Regions from separate parts of the Acinetobacter sp. LT1 genome, predicted to be linked through region 2. Evidence: predicted binding sites of a transcription regulator. Region 2 holds the regulator's gene; each other region holds the start of a gene.

Region 1 (6,174 bases), on a different contig from region 2:
CAATGGTCACATTCTATAAATTGCATTGGTTAACTTATTTAATTGCTAAATTCTTGGTGAAAATTCCTTATTACTCTTTGCCTAATATTATTGCGGGTAAAAAAGTAATTGAAGAGCTAATTCAAGCTGATGCCACACCTGAAAATTTAGCAGCTGAAATAGAAAAACTAATGAATGTTGAGACAGCTCAAATTCAAGTGATGCAACATTTAACTATGCATAAACAGCTTATTTCTGGAAATACAGAAGACCCAGTCCAAGCAGTCCTAAAAGTACTTGAAAAGTAAAAAAAGCCCCATTTTTAGGGGCTTTTTAAATCTACTCAGGCACGTACAATCAGCTCGTAACCAGTATATTTACGAATGTTGATAACACCAATATCAAAAATTAAATATTGGCCTTTAATCCCTTGTAATACACCGCGAATTTTCGGTGTTTTATCTAAGTTTAGAGACTTAATTTTTTCAGGATATTGTTCAACTGGGTAAACAAACTCACGTGGCAATTCATTTTCTAGTAGTTCAACCGTTTCGTTAAATTCAAGGTTTTGACTAAATTCTTCACGAATAGTTTGAATTTTAGGGGCGAACTCTTCGATTAATTGATCCCGTTGTTCAACCATATTTAAAGGTTCAGCTTCACCCTTGAGGAGTTTGCGCCAATCTGTTTTATCAGCAATTAAAGAACCAAACATGGTTTCAAGTTGACCAGATAAACGGCGTGATCCAACTTTTAAAATAGGTAAGGCTTGAGTTGCACCTTGATCTAACCAACGACCTGGCATATGGCTAACACGAGTAATACCCACTTTTAAAGCACTAGAGTTTGCCAAATATACAATATGTGGTTGGAAACAAACGCTATGGGCAAAGTCATCTTCACGACATGTGCCTAAGTGATAGTGACATGTTTCAGGTTTCATAATACAAAGGTCACATTCTGCTTTGGTCTTAAAACATTTAAAGCAGTGGCCTTGAGAATAAGACTTTGGTGTTTTAGTGCCACAAGAAGTGCAATAAATATTACCTGTCCATTCGATTTCTAGTTCTTGTCCTAAATTAAAAGGAAGATCAATTTCTGAACGGTCTAATACAAATTTGTATTCAACATTTGCCTTGGTTGTCTGTTGATCAGTTACACTAGCATCTTTTAGGCCTGCATGCATTTTATGGCAAATGCCTTGTAGTTCCATAAAGTTTAAACTCACATCTTTCAATTAAGGGTTGCAGTTATGGCTGAACAAAATGTCATCACTTCTATGCTAGACGATTTATCAAACGAACAGCCCATTCATACTGCACTTTGTATTGGCCAGAAAATTGACCAGAATAACGCAATTCAATGGCACTATTTTACCGTAACTGAGCTTTTAAGTCTGCCTTTTACTCAGCGTTATGACTTGGGTTTTGTATTGTTTGATACTGATGAAATGCAAAACATCAGCGATGTACAAAAATCACAATTATTAGTAAAGCTAAGAGATTTATTAGCGAAACGAATTGTAGTGGTAAGTAAACGCAGTGATGAGCAGTTATTACGTTCTTTAGGTTTTACTCAACTTATTGATAAAACTTCATATGATAGTGATTTTGCTTTATGGCAATTTAATATATTGACTTATAAACATGTTCCAGACTGGTTTAATTCAAAGTTCTGGGCGAACCCGGAAAACTGGAATAAATTCCGCTGGTAAAAGGGCCTTAAATCTCTTTCAAAATTTAACAATTTGGTTTTTGCTGTCTTAACAAGAATCCGCGTATGCTCATGTATAAACCATACATAAGAGTTACACATGACTAATTTAAGCAACATTGTAGAAGTTTTGGCTAAGCAGGCTTTAGGTGGGAATCAGCAAGCGTCAGGTCAAGGTGGTTTAGGTGGAATTTTAGGTTCAGTGCTAGGACAAATGGGGGGTAATACTTCATCTGGTACCCAAGGTGGTCTTGGGGGCGTACTAGGTTCTGTATTAGGGCAAGTGACTGGCAATAACAACACACCTCAAGCAGGTGGCGGTGTACAAAGTTTATTAATTGCAGTTGTGCCTTTAATCTTAGGTTGGGTGCAGCAACAAGGTGGTTTACAGGCTGCATTAGAAAAGTTGAAAGGTGCGGGTTTAGGAAGCCAGGTTCAAAGCTGGGTTGATCCAAATCAAAGTAATAGCGAAGTTCCGACTCAGCAATTACAGAGTTTATTTAATCCAGCTGACATTGAACAAGTTGCTGAGCAAGCCCAAGCGCCAAAAGAGCAAGTTTACGGTGCAATCGCATCCGTCTTACCTCAGGTCATTGACTCTTTAACACCTCAAGGTGACAGTACCGATCATCAAGAAGCAAACCAAGATATTCAAAATGTCATGAATCTTGTAAGTGGTTTTTTAAAATAAGATATAAATCTACAAAAGCCGATAAGTCTTATATCGGCTTTTTTTACTCAGGACAAAAAATAAAAGGGCATAAGCCCTTTTATTTTAGATCTGAATCAAACATAACCGATTAGAAGTTATATTCGATACCAGTACCTACAACAGTTTGTTTGTCGTCTTCTTTAATCCAGTCGCGTTTTTGTTGAGCAACGATACCGTAGAAGCGAGCTTGTTTGTTGATTTGGTAATCAAGACCTAAACCGTATAAGTCAATTTTACGATCTTGTTTACCGCTTACTTGTGTTTCAGCAGAAGCGTATTCTGCTTTCACTTTAAGTTTAGTGTTAGGAATTTTATAAGCAGCTGTTACTGCATATGCTTCTTCTTCTAAACCTTTGTAGTTTATATAGGTATCTGTAGTTTTATCAACACCATCTACACGCGTAGTTTTTGACGTTTTATAAGCAGTCAAGTCATCAGTAGGTTCAGCGTGTTGCCATAAAGCACCTACAACAAAACCAGATTTGGCAATATCATAAGAACCAGTTACACGGTAAGCATCGGTATAAACATCTTTTAGACCGTAAGCTGCATATTTACCTTTAATACCAAAGTCACCAGCAGCAGCAATTGCTAAACCGATATCTTTGTTTTCGTAACCAAGCGATGTTGATACAGAGTCAAAGCTATCATTTTTGCTGTCTTTACCAGTTTCACCTTGTTTGCTATCAGAGGTGCTTTCACCAGTTTGAGCCATGATATTGAATGTTAAACCAGCTAATAATTTAGGGTCTAATTCAAAACCGATCACGTTGTCTAAACGGTTTTCACCGTACATGATATTAGTAATATCTAAACGTGTATCGTCATTAAAGATGTCTTGGTTACCACCAGCAGCTGTTTTAAAGTAAGAATCATACTTACCTACTTTTAATGTACCAACACCTTCAGTTTTTAAACCGATAAAACGGTTACGAGCACTAAGGTCAGTATCAGAACCTGAACCATCAGTAGAAATTGCCCATTCAGCTAAATAAACAGCAGATAACTTATCAGTTAATTTCTCTTCGCCTTTTACCCCAATACGAGAAGAGTTTGAGTTAACTTCGGTAACGTCACTTTTACCATCGAAATTTTTATTATCAACTTGGTTAATAGAAACATTTAGTTTGCCATACAAAGTTGGCGCTGCTTGCACCGCGTTTACGCTCAAAGTTGCAACTGCGGCAGCGAGTAGCAATTTCTTCATTGAGATTTCTCCAAAAGGTATTTAAAAATGGCGTATGCCTAGCTAACTATTTATTTTGTAGTTGACTTATGTACAAAAAGTTACAAAAGCTCACCAACTTGCTAAGCAGTATCGGCAAAATTTGTGACAGAGAAGTGAAGAATAAATGACAGTTTTATGACGTTTAAAATTTAGAAATAAATTAGTTGTTTTCATTTTTTTATAGTTTTTAGACGAAAAAAAGCGGAGCCTAAGCTCCGCTTTAACCATCTAAAAATCAAAGAGCTGCTTTAATTTTTTCAGCTAATTCTTTAATTTTTTCTTGATCCCCTAACTCAACAGCATGGCGTCCAAGATGATGCACATTTGTTGGAATTAGGTGAAAATGAACATGTGGAACAGTTTGTCCTGCTGCTGCTCCAGAAAGTTGCATCAATACAATACCTTCCAAATTGAGTGCTTTTTCCATTGCCTTAGCAATCTTTTGAACAATTTGTATAGTATAGGCTGCTGCTTCAGCAGGTAAGTCCAGCAGTGTTACAGCAGGTGTTTTTGGAATAACTAATGTATGACCATCGGCTTGAGGCATAATATCCATAAAAGCTAGAACTTGATCATCTTCATAGACTTTTATCGCTGGAAGTTCTCCACGTAAAATTTTTGCGAAGATATTTTGATCATCATATGCCATGTATTATTCCTTTAAAATTATTTACATTTCAATTCTTTTTGACGTTCTTTAATAGCGTCAAGACGTTGTTGCTCTTTGTCAGAAAACTTTGGTTTTGTCGTATGACAGTTTTCATTACCATATTTTTCTTTAGCATCAGGATCTTTAAAACAAAAGCCTTTTGACGCATAAATCAAATTGTAATCATCTTGCAATTTTTGACATTCTTGCTCAGGTGTTGCAGCTTGTACGCCTAAACTAGCAATGCTCACCATGCCAGTAAAGACTGCAACCATAAATTTATTCATGAGCTTTTCCTCAGTTAAAGGTATGAACCTGTACTCAATATAAGGTTTCTTACCAATATTTCAATGACTATTAATTACTCAGGTGTCATTTTGGTTTGTATTTTGGGCAAAAAATTAATAAAATCTTTATATATCAATGTCTTAAAAATAAACAATAAAAACAAAAACTTAACTAAATTTTTATATATCTTTCCATAATTTAACTACTATCTAATACCTTGTAATTGCTCATAATGAATGAAATAGGGGACTTGCTTCTATTAAATAAAAAATCAAAAAGTTCGTAGAAAAGCCATATTTATGACTCATCTTTTGCTGAAAAGACAGTTTTAGTTTGAATTTTGGTCAATGGAAAAGAAAGATATTAATGCCATGATCAAAGAACAAAGCGTGATAATTATCACATTTTGTATTTTAGGATTAGGTGGAATTCACTAGGTCCATTTATTTTAGACGGAAATGGGCTTCTCTTATTGAAACAGAGATAAAATTATTTTCGACTTTTATTTAAGATTAAAATTCACCTGAAAGATGCATTGATTTTACATATTTAAAGTCTTATTATATGCCCCATAATTGCTGCGTTTGATAGTTTTTGTTTTTTATAGCCCATTTCTCCAAATGAAATGGGCTTTTTTTATTAAAGTTATTTCGAATCATTAAAATTTAGTATTTTATATTGAGAATAATTTCGCCTTATATTTGGATTTTGTGGCATAGTCTAAATGTTGCTTTCATAATTGCCCTGATAGTTACTTTCTACCCTCATACCCTTACACATAGTAATAGTATATTCATCATACTTCCTTAAAGGATCAGTCGTTCGTTAAGACTAAATATTAAAGGAATAGGTGATGTCACAATTTTTACTAATTGCTGAAAAAGTTTATAAAAAGTTCGAAGAAGAAAAGCTTTTCTCCGAGGATGTAATTGGGCACTTGAATAGCTTAGTTAGTATTATACGGCAAGAGATAAAAGACACTTCATACAAACTAAAATATAACTTTATTGATTTTGAAGAATGTTTAAATAAACCTGCAAAGAAATGTTCAGTTAAACTCGATATCAGCTTAATGCCAATTTATAAGAATAAAAGTGAATACATTATGTGGTTAGCGAGTTTTATCGAAAAAATTACTCTAGGTGGAAGAGAAAAGTTTCCACCGCTTACAAATAGTTTACTTCCGAGCTGTATAGTGACTAATCCTTATGTAACAAAACTGGAGCAGGCCAAGGCCTCTTCTGAAAAAAGTGCACAGATGATTGTAAATTACTTTAAATCATCCGATTATAAAAAAGTTAACAAAGTGCCTTCATAGTGAAAATAATAATTTTCTATTAAAACAATAATATTATTGGTAAATGCACTGTTATAAGAGGGTTTATTCCACCCAACCGAATAAAAGCAATAGGTTGAATCATGACCTTATTCTTAAATTTGCGTTGATCGTTCGGTGAGCCATTTTGCTAGTTGTGGCCAGAACTCCAATGCACTTGCCTGACTCGACATGAGACCCAAATGTCCGCCAGGGATGAGAGTAAACGTAACATCTTGGCTACTGGTTAACTGGCTTAATGGTTGAGCTGCATCAGCGGTAACCAGTTG
Region 2 (6,174 bases):
ATCTATACCTCAATTTTACGTGGTGTGGGAGACAGTACGACCCCTTTACTGGCTCTAGCTTTAACCAGTGTCATCGGTGTAATTATTACACCAATTCTTCTCAAAGGTTATTTTGGCTTTCCTGCCCTAGGGATTATTGCTCCTGCTATAGCATCAATTATTAGTTATATCGCAATATTAATTTTTCTCGCGATTTATCTTAACAAGAAAAATCATTCACTTCGGCCGAATCGTCAACTTCTGCAACATATCCGTCATAATCCAGAACTAAGCAAAATTATTTTACGCTTAGGCGTCCCAACGGGTATTCAAATGATTACGACCTCAATGGCGGGTTTAGTTATTGTTGGGTTGGTTAACCATTATGGTTCACATGCTACAGCAGCGTATGGTGCAGTGAATCAGGTACTCAACTACATTCAGTTTCCAGCGATTTCGATCTCCATAGCAGCCTCAATTTTTGCAGCGCAAGCGATTGGTGCGGGTAAATCAGATCTATTAGCGCGAGTAACCCGTACGGCTCTGGGAATGAACTTTTTATTTACAGGTGCCTTAATTGCACTTGGTTATCTATTTTCAAAATATTTAATGGCTTTGTTTATTACCGACCCAACTGTGGTGGTGTTAGGTCAACAGCTTTTATTTATTGTACTTTGGGCGATTTTATTCTTTGGCGCAGGTGCCATTTTTGCCTCTATCATGCGTGCGAGCGGCACCGTGACTGTTCCAATGCTGATTAATATCTCTGCCATTTTATTTATTGAAATTCCATGCGCTTACTGGTTTAGCTCAATGTGGGGACTTAAAGGCATTTGGGTTGCCTATGCCTTGGCATTTGTGAGTTTATGTATTATTCAAGGCTTGTATTATCAATTTATCTGGAAGAAAAAGACGATCAAAGTTCTTATTTAGAACCATCCAAGCCACATAAAAAAAGCCATCATTTGATGGCTTTTTTTAATTTAAATCTTATTTCATCCATTTGGTCACAACGGTTGAAGCGCGTTGATATCCTGTTGGGAACAAACGCTGTAATGCATCAAGAAATTTTGCATCACTACCAATCAATAAACGGCGTTTATTTTTCAAAACGGCATCCAAGATTTGACGAGCCGCTTCTTCTGGTGGGGTACGTAAGAACTTATCAAAGTTTTGAATCGATTTAGCTGGGTCCATACCTAAAGTACTCAAGCTATCACTCATTTTTGCAGCTTTAGCAATATTGGTGCGAATTCCCCCTGGATGTACGCACAAAGAACTCACGCCACTTTTTTCAATATCTAACTCTTGGCGTAATGATTCGGTAAAGCCACGCACAGCAAATTTGGTTGCATTATAGCCAGACTGTGTAGGTTGGGCAGTCAGACCAAATAAGCTCGAGATGTTAATAATGTGTCCATCTTGAGTTTGCTTAATGAACGGTAAAAATTCTTTAGTACCGTATACGACGCCCCAGAAATTAATCCCAACAATCCACTCTAAATCTTCATAGGTCGCGCCTTCGACAGTCGAACCTAACGCAACGCCAGCATTGTTAAAAATCAGGTTAACAGAACCGTGATCTTGTACTGTTTCTTGCGCCCACTGCTTTACCGCTTCACGGTCAGACACATCAAGCTTTTTAGTGGTAACAGTAATATTGCTGTAAGGCTTTAAAAGCTCGACAGTTTGTTGTAATCCTTTTTCATTAATATCACTCAACGAAAGATGGCAACCCTGTTTTGCCAAAAGAATTGCTAACTGTTGCCCAATGCCAGAACCCGCGCCCGTAATTGCAGCGACTTTGTTTTTAAAATTTTTCATTGTCCATCCTTTGTTTTTCGATTTGCACAATCGGTTCATTGCATGTGCACTTTAGACACCTTCAATATAATTTTGACAATACACATTGTCAATATAGTACACTGTAATTTCAGATAGAATGGCACAATTCTGCTGAGGGCTTTATCATAGTGAGCATATTTGGCCAAAACCTATAAATTAGGAAACCATTCTTTAGGAAAAAATTTATTTATGGCGACTAACGACTCAACCAGTAAAAAGAAAACAAAAAGTGTGAGTAAAGAACGTCAGTTCAAAGGGTTATCTCTATCTGAACGTAAAGAAGCACGCCGCGAAAAACTGATTGAAGCGGGTATTGCAACCTACGGAACCCTTGGTTTTTTTTCAGTGACGGTAAAAGATGTCTGCCAAGAAGCTAAACTCACCGAACGTTATTTTTATGAATCATTTAAAAAGAGTGAAGATTTATTCCAAACCATCTTTTTAAAAATGATTGAAGAATTACAGCAAAATCTGATGCAAGCCGTGATTAAAGCTGCACCCGATCCAGAAAAAATGGTCGATGCGGGTTTGAGAGCGCTGCTGACAACATTAAAAGATGACCCGAGATTAGCTCGTATTGTCTATGTCGATGCAGTTCTGGTGCAAGAATTACATAATCAGGCCACCATTCAAGAAACACTTGCGCAATTTGATCGCATGATTCAAGCCTTCGTTATGCTGACCATGCCCCAAATTCAACACCATGAAAATGAGCTCTCTTTAATCGCAACGGGTTTAAATGGATATGTCACTCAAATTGCAATTCGATGGGTGATGGGAGGGTTTGAGCAGTCTCTTGAGCAGGTTTTAACTGCGTGCCGTATCGTTTTCTTATCTTTATTAGCTCAAGTTTCAAAATAATATTAAAGTTTTTTGACAGCCAAAATGTGAAAAAATAGCTAAGCAATTAAGGTGATAACCTATTGAATGATTTTAGAAAGTTTGAGGCTTAGATGTCATAATTTGGTCATACCTTTGCCTTAGTTTTGTCACAAATTATTGCTAAATTCATTTTTATAGACTTTTCTGCAATGAAATTGTCATAATTAATCTTTGTAATAAGCCTGTCATAACTACAAAACGGTTCACCGTTAAATCTATAGGATATTGCGTTGTGAAAGATGACTATATTTTAATTGTCGATGATGAGCTTCCTATTCGTGAAATGATCCATACTTCTTTGGACATGGCAGGTTTTCAGTGTTTACAGGCAGAAGATGCCAAACAGGCTCATCAAATTATCGTCGACCAACGTCCGGCGCTTATCTTGCTTGATTGGATGTTACCTGGAGGTGTAAGTGGTGTCGATTTATGTCGCCGCTTAAAACGCGATGAGAATTTAGCAGAAATTCCAGTGATTATGCTGACCGCTCGCGGAGAAGAAGACCATAAAGTACAAGGTCTTGATGCGGGTGCAGATGATTACATGACGAAGCCTTTCTCAACACGTGAACTGGTTTCACGTATTAAGGCAGTTCTGCGCCGCGCGAATGCATTAAGTGGTGAAAAAACAATTGATGCCAATGGTTTAATTCTTGATCCTGTAAGCCAGCGTGTTAGCTTTGGTAACAGTATTTTAGATATGGGCCCAACTGAATATCGCTTACTTGCGTTTTTTATGACCCATCCAGAACGTGCCTATACGCGTGCCCAGTTGCTCGATCAGGTATGGGGCGGTAATGTATATATTGAAGACCGCACTATCGATGTGCATATCCGTCGTTTACGTAAAGTGTTAGAACCTTTTGGTGTTGACCGATTTGTTCAGACTGTACGTGGAACTGGCTACCGTTTCTCAACACGTGCAGATTTAGCCGCAGGTTAACCAAGATTTATGTATGAACCCTACCCCGTCCCTGAACAGGTACGTGAACAAAAGCTTTCTCGCTACAGTAGTTTATGGACGTTTGCCAAACAAGATTTACGGCTTTTATTATTTTTTCTAATTATTGCCGGTTTAGTCGGTTTCGGTATTGGGTATTTCTGGAGCTGTATTTTTATCGCCTTCGTGGTGTTTTTTACACTCCAGTTGCGTTCTTTATATCTGGTCAATGACTGGATTGCGAATAAACCTTATGACGTTCCTCCAAACCTTAACGGGATTTGGGGGGCATTGTTATTTAATGTTTACCGTGCTCAGCGTCAGGAACGAATTGTTCAGGCCGAAATGGTCGGTTTAATTGACCGGGCTCAGTCTTCATTAGTTGCTCTTGCTGAAGCGGTTGTACTCATTGATGACCAACATCAAATCGAGTGGTGGAACCCTGCTGCCGAACGTTTGTTAGGAATCAGTCCTCTCGACCGTGGCCGCAACTTATTAACCATTTTACGTCAGCCTACTTTTATTGAATATTTTAACAATATTGATCAGGCACCTGATGGGATTAAGCTGCATTCCAATTTTGATGATGACCGTTATGTACAGGTTAAGCTCACTCGATTTGGTGGAGAAAGTCGTTTATTGGTGGCTTACGATGTGACGCGTATGCACAACCTTGAGCAAATGCGTAAAGACTTTGTCGACAATATTTCGCATGAACTTCGTACCCCATTAACCGTGCTCAGTGGTTATATCGAAACCTTTACCGATCAGGAAGATATTAGCCCACGCTGGAAACGTGCATTTGACCAGATGCAATCACAAACCAAACGTATGAATGCGTTGGTCAATGATTTACTACTGTTATCAAATTTAGAAAATAATAAGAAAATCGCAAAAAACCAGATTATTGAAATGCCGAGCTTAATGAATCAATTGTTTGATGATGCTCAGGCCTACAATGCTGATTATGGACACACGCTCAATTTACATATTGATAGCCACTGTGACCTAATTGGTTCTGACATGGAAATTGCCAGCGCATTTAGTAATTTAATTACGAATGCTATCAAGTACACGCCAAAAGGTGGAACCATTACCATTGGCTGGCATGATGATGGCGAACATGCATACTTTAGTGTGCAAGACACAGGCATCGGAATTAACCCTAAACATTTGCCACGACTGACTGAACGCTTCTATCGTGTTGATAGCGACCGTAGTCGTCAAACAGGTGGTACAGGTTTAGGCTTAGCGATTGTAAAACATGTGCTGATGCAACACGGCGCTTATTTAGATGTGCAGTCTAAAGAAAACGAAGGATCAACATTTACCGCAGTTTTTCCAAAAGAAAGACTATATAACATGACCTAAAGTTGCCCTCTCACATTTAAAAAGCCGACTCATGAAAAGTCGGCTTTTTTGTATTATTTAAACCAATTTACTTAGAATTCGAGCAATACGATTTTGTCTGATTTTTCTCTATGACATTTAAAAAGTGAGTGGCAAAAGTATTACTTTGACGCAGTGCATCACGGTGATCGCCACCATCAATCGTTTGATAAATAGTTGGTTTTTTTAATTTACATAGCTGTTGGTAATAAGCAGATGTCCCTCTAGGGTCGACTAAATGATCTTTAGAGCCTTGAACAATCATTAACGGCACAGTCGGCACCATATTTTCAATGGACTGCTTTTTAAGATAAGCCAAAAGAGGTTTTAAGTCTGCGTTAGGGCGAAATATGCTAGAAGGAGACTTCTTCAAATCAGATTGAAGTTCAGATAAACAGCGACTACGTGCTTGAGTCAGCACAGTGTTCATTTCAGGACTTACCAGCTTTTCAGGAATGATGCTTGGATCTGCTGCTTGCGCACCCAATAATACAATCGGGAAGAAAGCTGCCACACTTGGTTCTGGGTTTGGATTACTCTGCACATATTCTGCGATGCCTTCATATTGATAGCCGCCTGGCGCAAGAGCGATTGCCCCTTTTAAATCTAATTCGGGAGCATCTTTTTGACCATAGGCAGACACTGCAATTGCTGCAGCCCCGCCTTGACTATGTCCCATCACCAACCACTGTTTATTAAAGCTCTTGGGCTTAAGCAAATGTAATGCCCGCACTGCATCGACCACCGTATGCAGTTGGCTCTTTGCATTCATATAGGGATGTGCGCCTAATGTGCCTAAGCCTTGATAGTCAGGCGCGACAACTGCATAGCCACGTGCAAGCCAACCATCTAAAGCTTTGGAAGCAACTTCTTGATATGAATGAACTGGCCCACCCACATAGTCGCCCGAAGGTGCACAAGTATCAGCAACTCCAGTCGTACCATGTGCCCAAGCCAGTATCGGCCAGCCATTTTTTGGCGGTGTTCCTTTTGGTAATAAAATAAAAGCCGATGCAACAATAGGTTCGCCCTGAATACCTCGACTACGATAATTGACCAACAAACGCTGATCTGCATGAGGAAACAAATCCGTCACAGTTTGCTGTTCTAGCGACAATATTGAACCCGGTTTTTCGCTC
Region 3 (6,174 bases), on a different contig from region 2:
AGTTTCCACGCATTTCTTTCGAAAGGAGAGTGGTTGCAACACCCACCGCACGTGAAGCATCGGCAACATAAATCACAGCATCGTTTTGGTACTGAGGATCAATTTTTACTGCAGTGTGTGCTTTAGAAGTAGTCGCACCACCAATTAATAAAGGAATGTTAAAGCCTTTGCGCTGCATTTCTTTCGCAACAAATACCATCTCATCTAAAGATGGAGTAATCAGACCTGACAAGCCGATGATGTCACATTTTTCATCAATTGCAGTTTGTAAGATTTTCTCGCAAGGGACCATCACGCCAAGATCAACAATGTCATAACCATTACAGCCGAGTACTACACCTACAATATTTTTACCAATATCGTGTACGTCGCCCTTAACAGTTGCCATCAGGACTTTACCTTTAGATTGGCTACCTGTTTTTTCAGCTTCAATGTACGGGTTGAGCCAAGCCACAGCTTGCTTCATAACACGTGCAGATTTCACAACTTGTGGTAAGAACATTTTGCCCGAACCGAACAAGTCACCAACCACGTTCATACCGTCCATCAAAGCGCCTTCGATTACATCTAAAGGACGTTTGGCTTTGAGGCGAGCTTCTTCGGTATCTTCATCAATGTAAGTGGTAATACCTTTGACTAACGCATATTCAAGACGTTTTTCTACAGATTCATTACGCCATTCAAGGTTCTCGGCTTCTTTTGTAGCACCGCCTTGGCCACGGTATTTTTCAGCCACTTCAAGCAATTTTTCAGTCGCCGCCTGACCAGACTCACCTTGGTTTTGGTTTAAGATGACATCTTCAACAGCTTCTTTTAGCTCGGCTGGAATATCATCATAAATTGCCATTTGGCCAGCATTCACAATACCCATGGTCATGCCTTGCTTGATGGCATGGTACAAGAACACAGAGTGAATGGCTTCACGAACAGGCTCGTTACCACGGAACGAGAACGAAACATTCGACACACCACCAGAAATCATAGCGTGCGGTAAGTTTTGTTTAATCCAACCTGTGGCCTCAATGAAATCGACGCCATAATTGTTGTGTTCTTCAATACCTGTTGCTACTGCAAATACGTTTGGGTCAAAAATAATATCTTCAGCAGGGAAGCCGACATCATTAACCAAAACATCATAAGAACGTTTACAGATTTCACGTTTACGTTCAGCAGTGTCGGCCTGACCTTTTTCATCAAATGCCATGACAATAATCGCAGCACCATATTGACGGCACAGGCGAGCTTTTTCTACAAACTCGTCATAACCTTCTTTTAAAGAAATTGAGTTAACAACGGGTTTACCTTGTACGCATTTTAAGCCAGCTTCAATGATTTCCCATTTTGATGAGTCAATCATGATTGGCACACGTGAAATATCTGGTTCAGAAGCCACAAGATTTAAGAAATGCACCATCGCATTTTGCGAATCGAGCATCCCTTCATCCATGTTAATGTCGATAATCTGAGCGCCAGCTTCAACTTGCTGCTGTGCCACTTCTAAAGCTTCGGCAAAGTTTTCTTCACGAATTAAGCGTAAGAATTTTTTCGAACCTGTAACGTTAGTACGTTCACCCACGTTAACGAACAATGAGTCATCATAAATATTAAATGGTTCTAAACCACTCAAACGACATGCAGGTACAGTTTCAGGAACTTGACGAGGCGCAATATCTTTTACCGCATTGGCAATCGCGCGGATATGGTCTGGTGTTGTACCACAGCAACCACCAGTAATATTGATTAAGCCGCTTTCTGCAAATTCTTTTAAGAATGCTGCAGTTTGTTCTGGCGTTTCATCATATTCACCAAAAGCATTTGGTAAGCCCGCATTTGGGTGCGCTGAAACAAAGGTATCTGCTACATCGGAAATGGTTTTTACGTGAGGACGCATGGCATCTGCACCAAGCGCACAGTTAAAACCAATCGATAGTAAGTCACCATGACGTACAGAGTTCCAGAACGCTTCCGCAGTTTGACCTGTTAAGGTACGACCCGATGCATCGGTAATGGTCCCTGAAATCATGATTGGTAATTCACGACCAACTTGTTTAAAGACTTCTTTAACCGCAAAAATTGCAGCTTTGCAGTTTAATGTGTCAAATACGGTTTCAATCAAAAGGATATCTGCACCGCCTTCAATCAGCGCATGAGTCGCTTCAATATAGTTTTCTTTTAACTCATCAAAAGTAATGTTACGAAAGGCAGGGTCATTTACATTCGGTGAAATTGAACAAGTACGCGATGTTGGCCCAAGGACACCTGCGACAAAACGCGGTTTATCTGGAGTCGAATACTTCTCACAAGCTGCTTTAGCTAAACGTGCTGCTTCACGGTTAATCTCTGGAACAAGATCTTCCATATGATAGTCAGACATTGAAACACGCGTGCCGTTAAAGCTATTAGTTTCAATAATGTCTGCACCAGCATCAAGATAAGCTTCATGAATACCTTGAATGATTTGAGGCTGGGTCAGAACCAAAAGGTCATTGTTACCTTTTAAGTCATGTGCCCAATCGGCAAAACGCTCACCACGGTAGTCGGCTTCTTCCAATTTATGGCGCTGGATCATAGTTCCCATTGCACCATCAATAATCAGAATGCGTTTAGCAAGAAGCGCTTTTAGGGTGGCAAGCGTAGACATAGAAAACCCCGATCTTTTATATGAATTTAAAAATGCGGCGCTATTGTAACAGAATAGTTGCGCAATTGATGACCTATAACGACCCACCATTCACCGTAAATTAGTCGTAAAAAAAGTGTTTTCGAACAACAAGAGGGTGTTTTTTCATCAAATATTCATAAAATGATCATGATATTGAAATATTTCATCTCCAATATTCGGTTTTATGACAGTTGTAGTGTTTAAAAAGTAGACGTTTAGGTAATTTTTTAGATATTTTTGCTTCAAAAATAGTCATAAAATAGATGGGTAGGGATTTATGTAAATTATTGTATTTAAATAAAAAAATAAAAATCATAGAGGAAAGGTGCATCAAATGAGGTCAAAATGTGAAAAATTGACTTCATCAGGCGCCGCTTTGTCATATAATTGTCATAATTTAATTTAAGAATACAGAGGATTTTTTTATCCTCTTACCGTCTGCATGAATTCTAATCTACCCCCTGTTTCGGATTCAAAACTTGCGGCAAACCTGCAAGTCAAATCGACGAATGTACATGTCCCGACACCTAAATTTTTTATGCCGGTGTTTCTGACGATTATTGTTGCAACACTTATTTATATTGGATTTCAGGTGAGTGCTGATTTAGCACATGTACCACCTTTGAGTCTTTATTCAGTTATTCTTTTATCAACTGCACTCTTGATTGCTTTAGGCTTTGAGTTTGTAAATGGCTTCCACGATACTGCAAATGCAGTGGCAACAGTGATTTACACCAATGCTTTACCAGCACCGGTTGCAGTCATGTGGGCTGGTTTTTGTAATTTCCTTGGGGTAATGGTTGCAAGCGGCGCAGTCGCTTACGGCATTATTGCATTGTTACCTGTTGAATTGATCATGAATATGGGTAGCGGTGCAGGTTTCGCAATGGTTTTTGCGCTTCTTATTGCTGCGATTCTCTGGAACTTGGGTACTTGGTTCTTAGGTATTCCTGCATCTAGCTCACATACCTTGATTGGTTCAATCTTGGGTGTGGGCATTATGAACCATCTATTGAGTGCATCGACTGGCGTAACGACCAGTGGTGTTGATATGGATCAGGTGATTAAAGTCGGTAAGGCATTATTATTTTCACCTTTAATTGGTTTCGCTTTTGCAGCGATTGTATTCTTGTTGGTTAAAACTATTTTTAAACGCCAATTAGAATTATTCCAGCCACCTGAAGGGAATAAACCACCACCAGCAATCATTCGTGCAATTTTGATCTTTACCTGTACAGGTGTGAGTTTTGCACATGGTTCTAATGACGGTCAAAAGGGTATGGGACTCATCATGCTGATTTTGGTTGGTCTGGTGCCGTTGGCTTATTCATTAAATAAAAATCTTGATACTCAGCAAGTTCAATCATTCCATCAGCTTTCTTCTCAAACTGCCGTATTTTTGAATCAAAATCAGCCAGAATTAACCGATGAAAAAGCACGTGTTATTTTGACTAAATATATTCAAACTAAACAGCAAACTCCAGAAGTTGTGCCTGCATTGGCAAGTATGACTGATCACTTGGGGGAGCGAGTTTCTAGCTATAACAACTTAAAAGATATTCCTGAAGCTGCTATTAGCGAAATTCGTAATGACATGTATTTGAGTACAACCACGTTTAAGCGTTTGGAAAAAGCAGATGCTTTACCAAAAATGGATGACTCACAGAAAAAGCTCGTGAAAGAATACCGTAGTAGCTTAGATTCATTCTTACAATACATTCCGACTTGGGTAAAAGTGGCTGTTGCTTTAGCACTTGGTCTAGGCACAATGGTGGGTTGGAAACGTATTGTTGTGACTGTAGGTGAGCGTATTGGTAAGCACCACATGACTTATGGTCAAGGGATGTCTGCTGAGCTTGTTGCAATGAGTACAATTGCAGCTGCCGATGGTTTAGGTATGCCAGTTTCAACAACACACGTTTTAAACAGTGCTGTTGCGGGTACGATGGTCGCGAATAAATCAGGTTTAAACTTTAATACCGTGAAGACAATACTCTCTGCATGGGTATTTACTCTTCCTGCAACAATCTGCTTGTCAGGTGGTTTGTACTGGTTATTCTTACAGTTTGTATAAACGCATTTAAAAAAATTAAAGCCACTGTTCACAGTGGCTTTTTTATTTGTTTAGTTTTTAAAGTTGAGACTATTTTTCATGTACATTCATCTATAAATTAATAAGTTGTTATAGGTCATCAAACAGCTTTATAGGCTGGGCTTAAAATTTTATATCAGGATATATTATGAATGCGGTTCAAATACATCAGCTAAAACAACAATTTCCACTTATTCAAACACTTCAAGCCTATCAAGAAACATTTTGGTTTACACCTCATCGATATCCTTTAAAGGAAGCTTTAGAAAAAGTTGGACTAACCGCTAAAGATGTAAGTGAAGCAGAAGCAAGACTAGCGCGTTTCGCACCTTATTTGGCAAAAGTATTTCCTGAAACTCAAGCACAACATGGAAAAATTGAATCAGATATTGTTGAAATTGCTCATATGCAACAAGCACTTTCTTCAGCAAAACAAGTACAGCTTAACGGAACATTCTGGCTGAAAAAGGATAGTCATCTACCTATTTCAGGCTCCATTAAAGCACGTGGTGGTATTTATGAAGTGCTCACACATGCTGAAAAACTTGCCATGCAGGCAGGGTTACTCAAACCAGAAGATGATTATAGTAAATTAGATCAAGATTCATTTAGGGCATTCTTTTCTAAGTATCAAATTGCAGTAGGTTCTACAGGCAACCTTGGGCTTTCTATTGGCATCATGAGCGCCAAACTCGGCTTTAGAGTCACAGTTCATATGTCGGCTGATGCTAGACAGTGGAAAAAAGACAAACTACGTTCACTCGGCGTCAACGTTGTAGAATATGCCAGTGATTACGGAGTAGCTGTTGAAGAGGGACGTAAAGCCGCAGAGCAAGATCCCCATTGTTTTTTCATTGATGATGAAAACTCAACAACATTATTTTTAGGTTATGCCGTTGCAGGAATACGCTTAAAACAGCAATTTGAGCAAAACCAAATTAAAGTCGATGCTGAACACCCATTATTTGTTTATTTGCCGTGTGGCGTCGGTGGTGGGCCTGGTGGGGTGAGTTTTGGACTAAAACTGGCTTTTGGTGAGCATGTACACTGTATCTTTGCAGAACCAACACATTCGCCGTGTATGTTACTTGGTGTCCACACAGGTTTGCATGATCAGATTTCAGTCAATGATATTGGTATTGATAACGTTACTGCGGCAGACGGACTTGCGGTAGGGCGTGCTTCAGGTTTTGTCGGGCGTGCTATGCAACAGTTAATTGATGGCTATTACACCATTCACGATGAACGTTTATATGAGCTCATTGCGCTTTTAAATCAAACTGAGAATATTCAGCTTGAGCCTTCTGCGATAGCAGGCATGATGGGGCCGTATTATGTACAGACTAGTCCTGATTACTTGGCTTTACACCAATTTACAGCTGAGCAGTTGCAACAGGCAAATCATGTAATATGGGCTACT

The links. Region 2 encodes PhoB, which activates phosphate uptake and scavenging genes when phosphate is short. Its sites were predicted from a motif close to TGTCATNAANCTGTCATAA; they were not measured.
Region 1: a site for PhoB is predicted at 3,755-3,773, ahead of WBW42_RS11025 (porin). Genes of this name have one in related genera too.
Region 3: a site for PhoB is predicted at 3,040-3,058, ahead of WBW42_RS07785 (inorganic phosphate transporter). Genes of this name have one in related genera too.

Annotation. Positions count from the first base shown of each region.
Region 1 is NZ_JBBAXE010000009.1:129,669-135,842, forward strand. Features, by position in the region: gene lpxB (lipid-A-disaccharide synthase) at 1-287, shown strand, start outside; gene WBW42_RS11010 (DUF2797 domain-containing protein) at 323-1,192, opposite strand; gene WBW42_RS11015 (DUF6231 family protein) at 1,232-1,693, shown strand; gene WBW42_RS11020 (YidB family protein) at 1,793-2,383, shown strand; gene WBW42_RS11025 (porin) at 2,493-3,611, opposite strand; gene WBW42_RS11030 (HIT family protein) at 3,868-4,281, opposite strand; gene WBW42_RS11035 (YARHG domain-containing protein) at 4,299-4,568, opposite strand; gene WBW42_RS11040 (hypothetical protein) at 5,423-5,887, shown strand; gene WBW42_RS11045 (alpha/beta fold hydrolase) at 6,001-6,174, opposite strand, start outside.
Region 2 is NZ_JBBAXE010000008.1:87,494-93,667, reverse strand. Features, by position in the region: gene WBW42_RS09830 (MATE family efflux transporter) at 1-912, shown strand, start outside; gene WBW42_RS09825 (SDR family NAD(P)-dependent oxidoreductase) at 970-1,803, opposite strand; gene WBW42_RS09820 (TetR/AcrR family transcriptional regulator) at 2,014-2,685, shown strand; gene phoB (phosphate regulon transcriptional regulator PhoB) at 2,939-3,649, shown strand; gene phoR (phosphate regulon sensor histidine kinase PhoR) at 3,659-5,017, shown strand; gene WBW42_RS09805 (alpha/beta fold hydrolase) at 5,085-6,174, opposite strand, start outside.
Region 3 is NZ_JBBAXE010000006.1:121,536-127,709, reverse strand. Features, by position in the region: gene metH (methionine synthase) at 1-2,641, opposite strand, end outside; gene WBW42_RS07785 (inorganic phosphate transporter) at 3,105-4,736, shown strand; gene dsdA (D-serine ammonia-lyase) at 4,903-6,174, shown strand, end outside.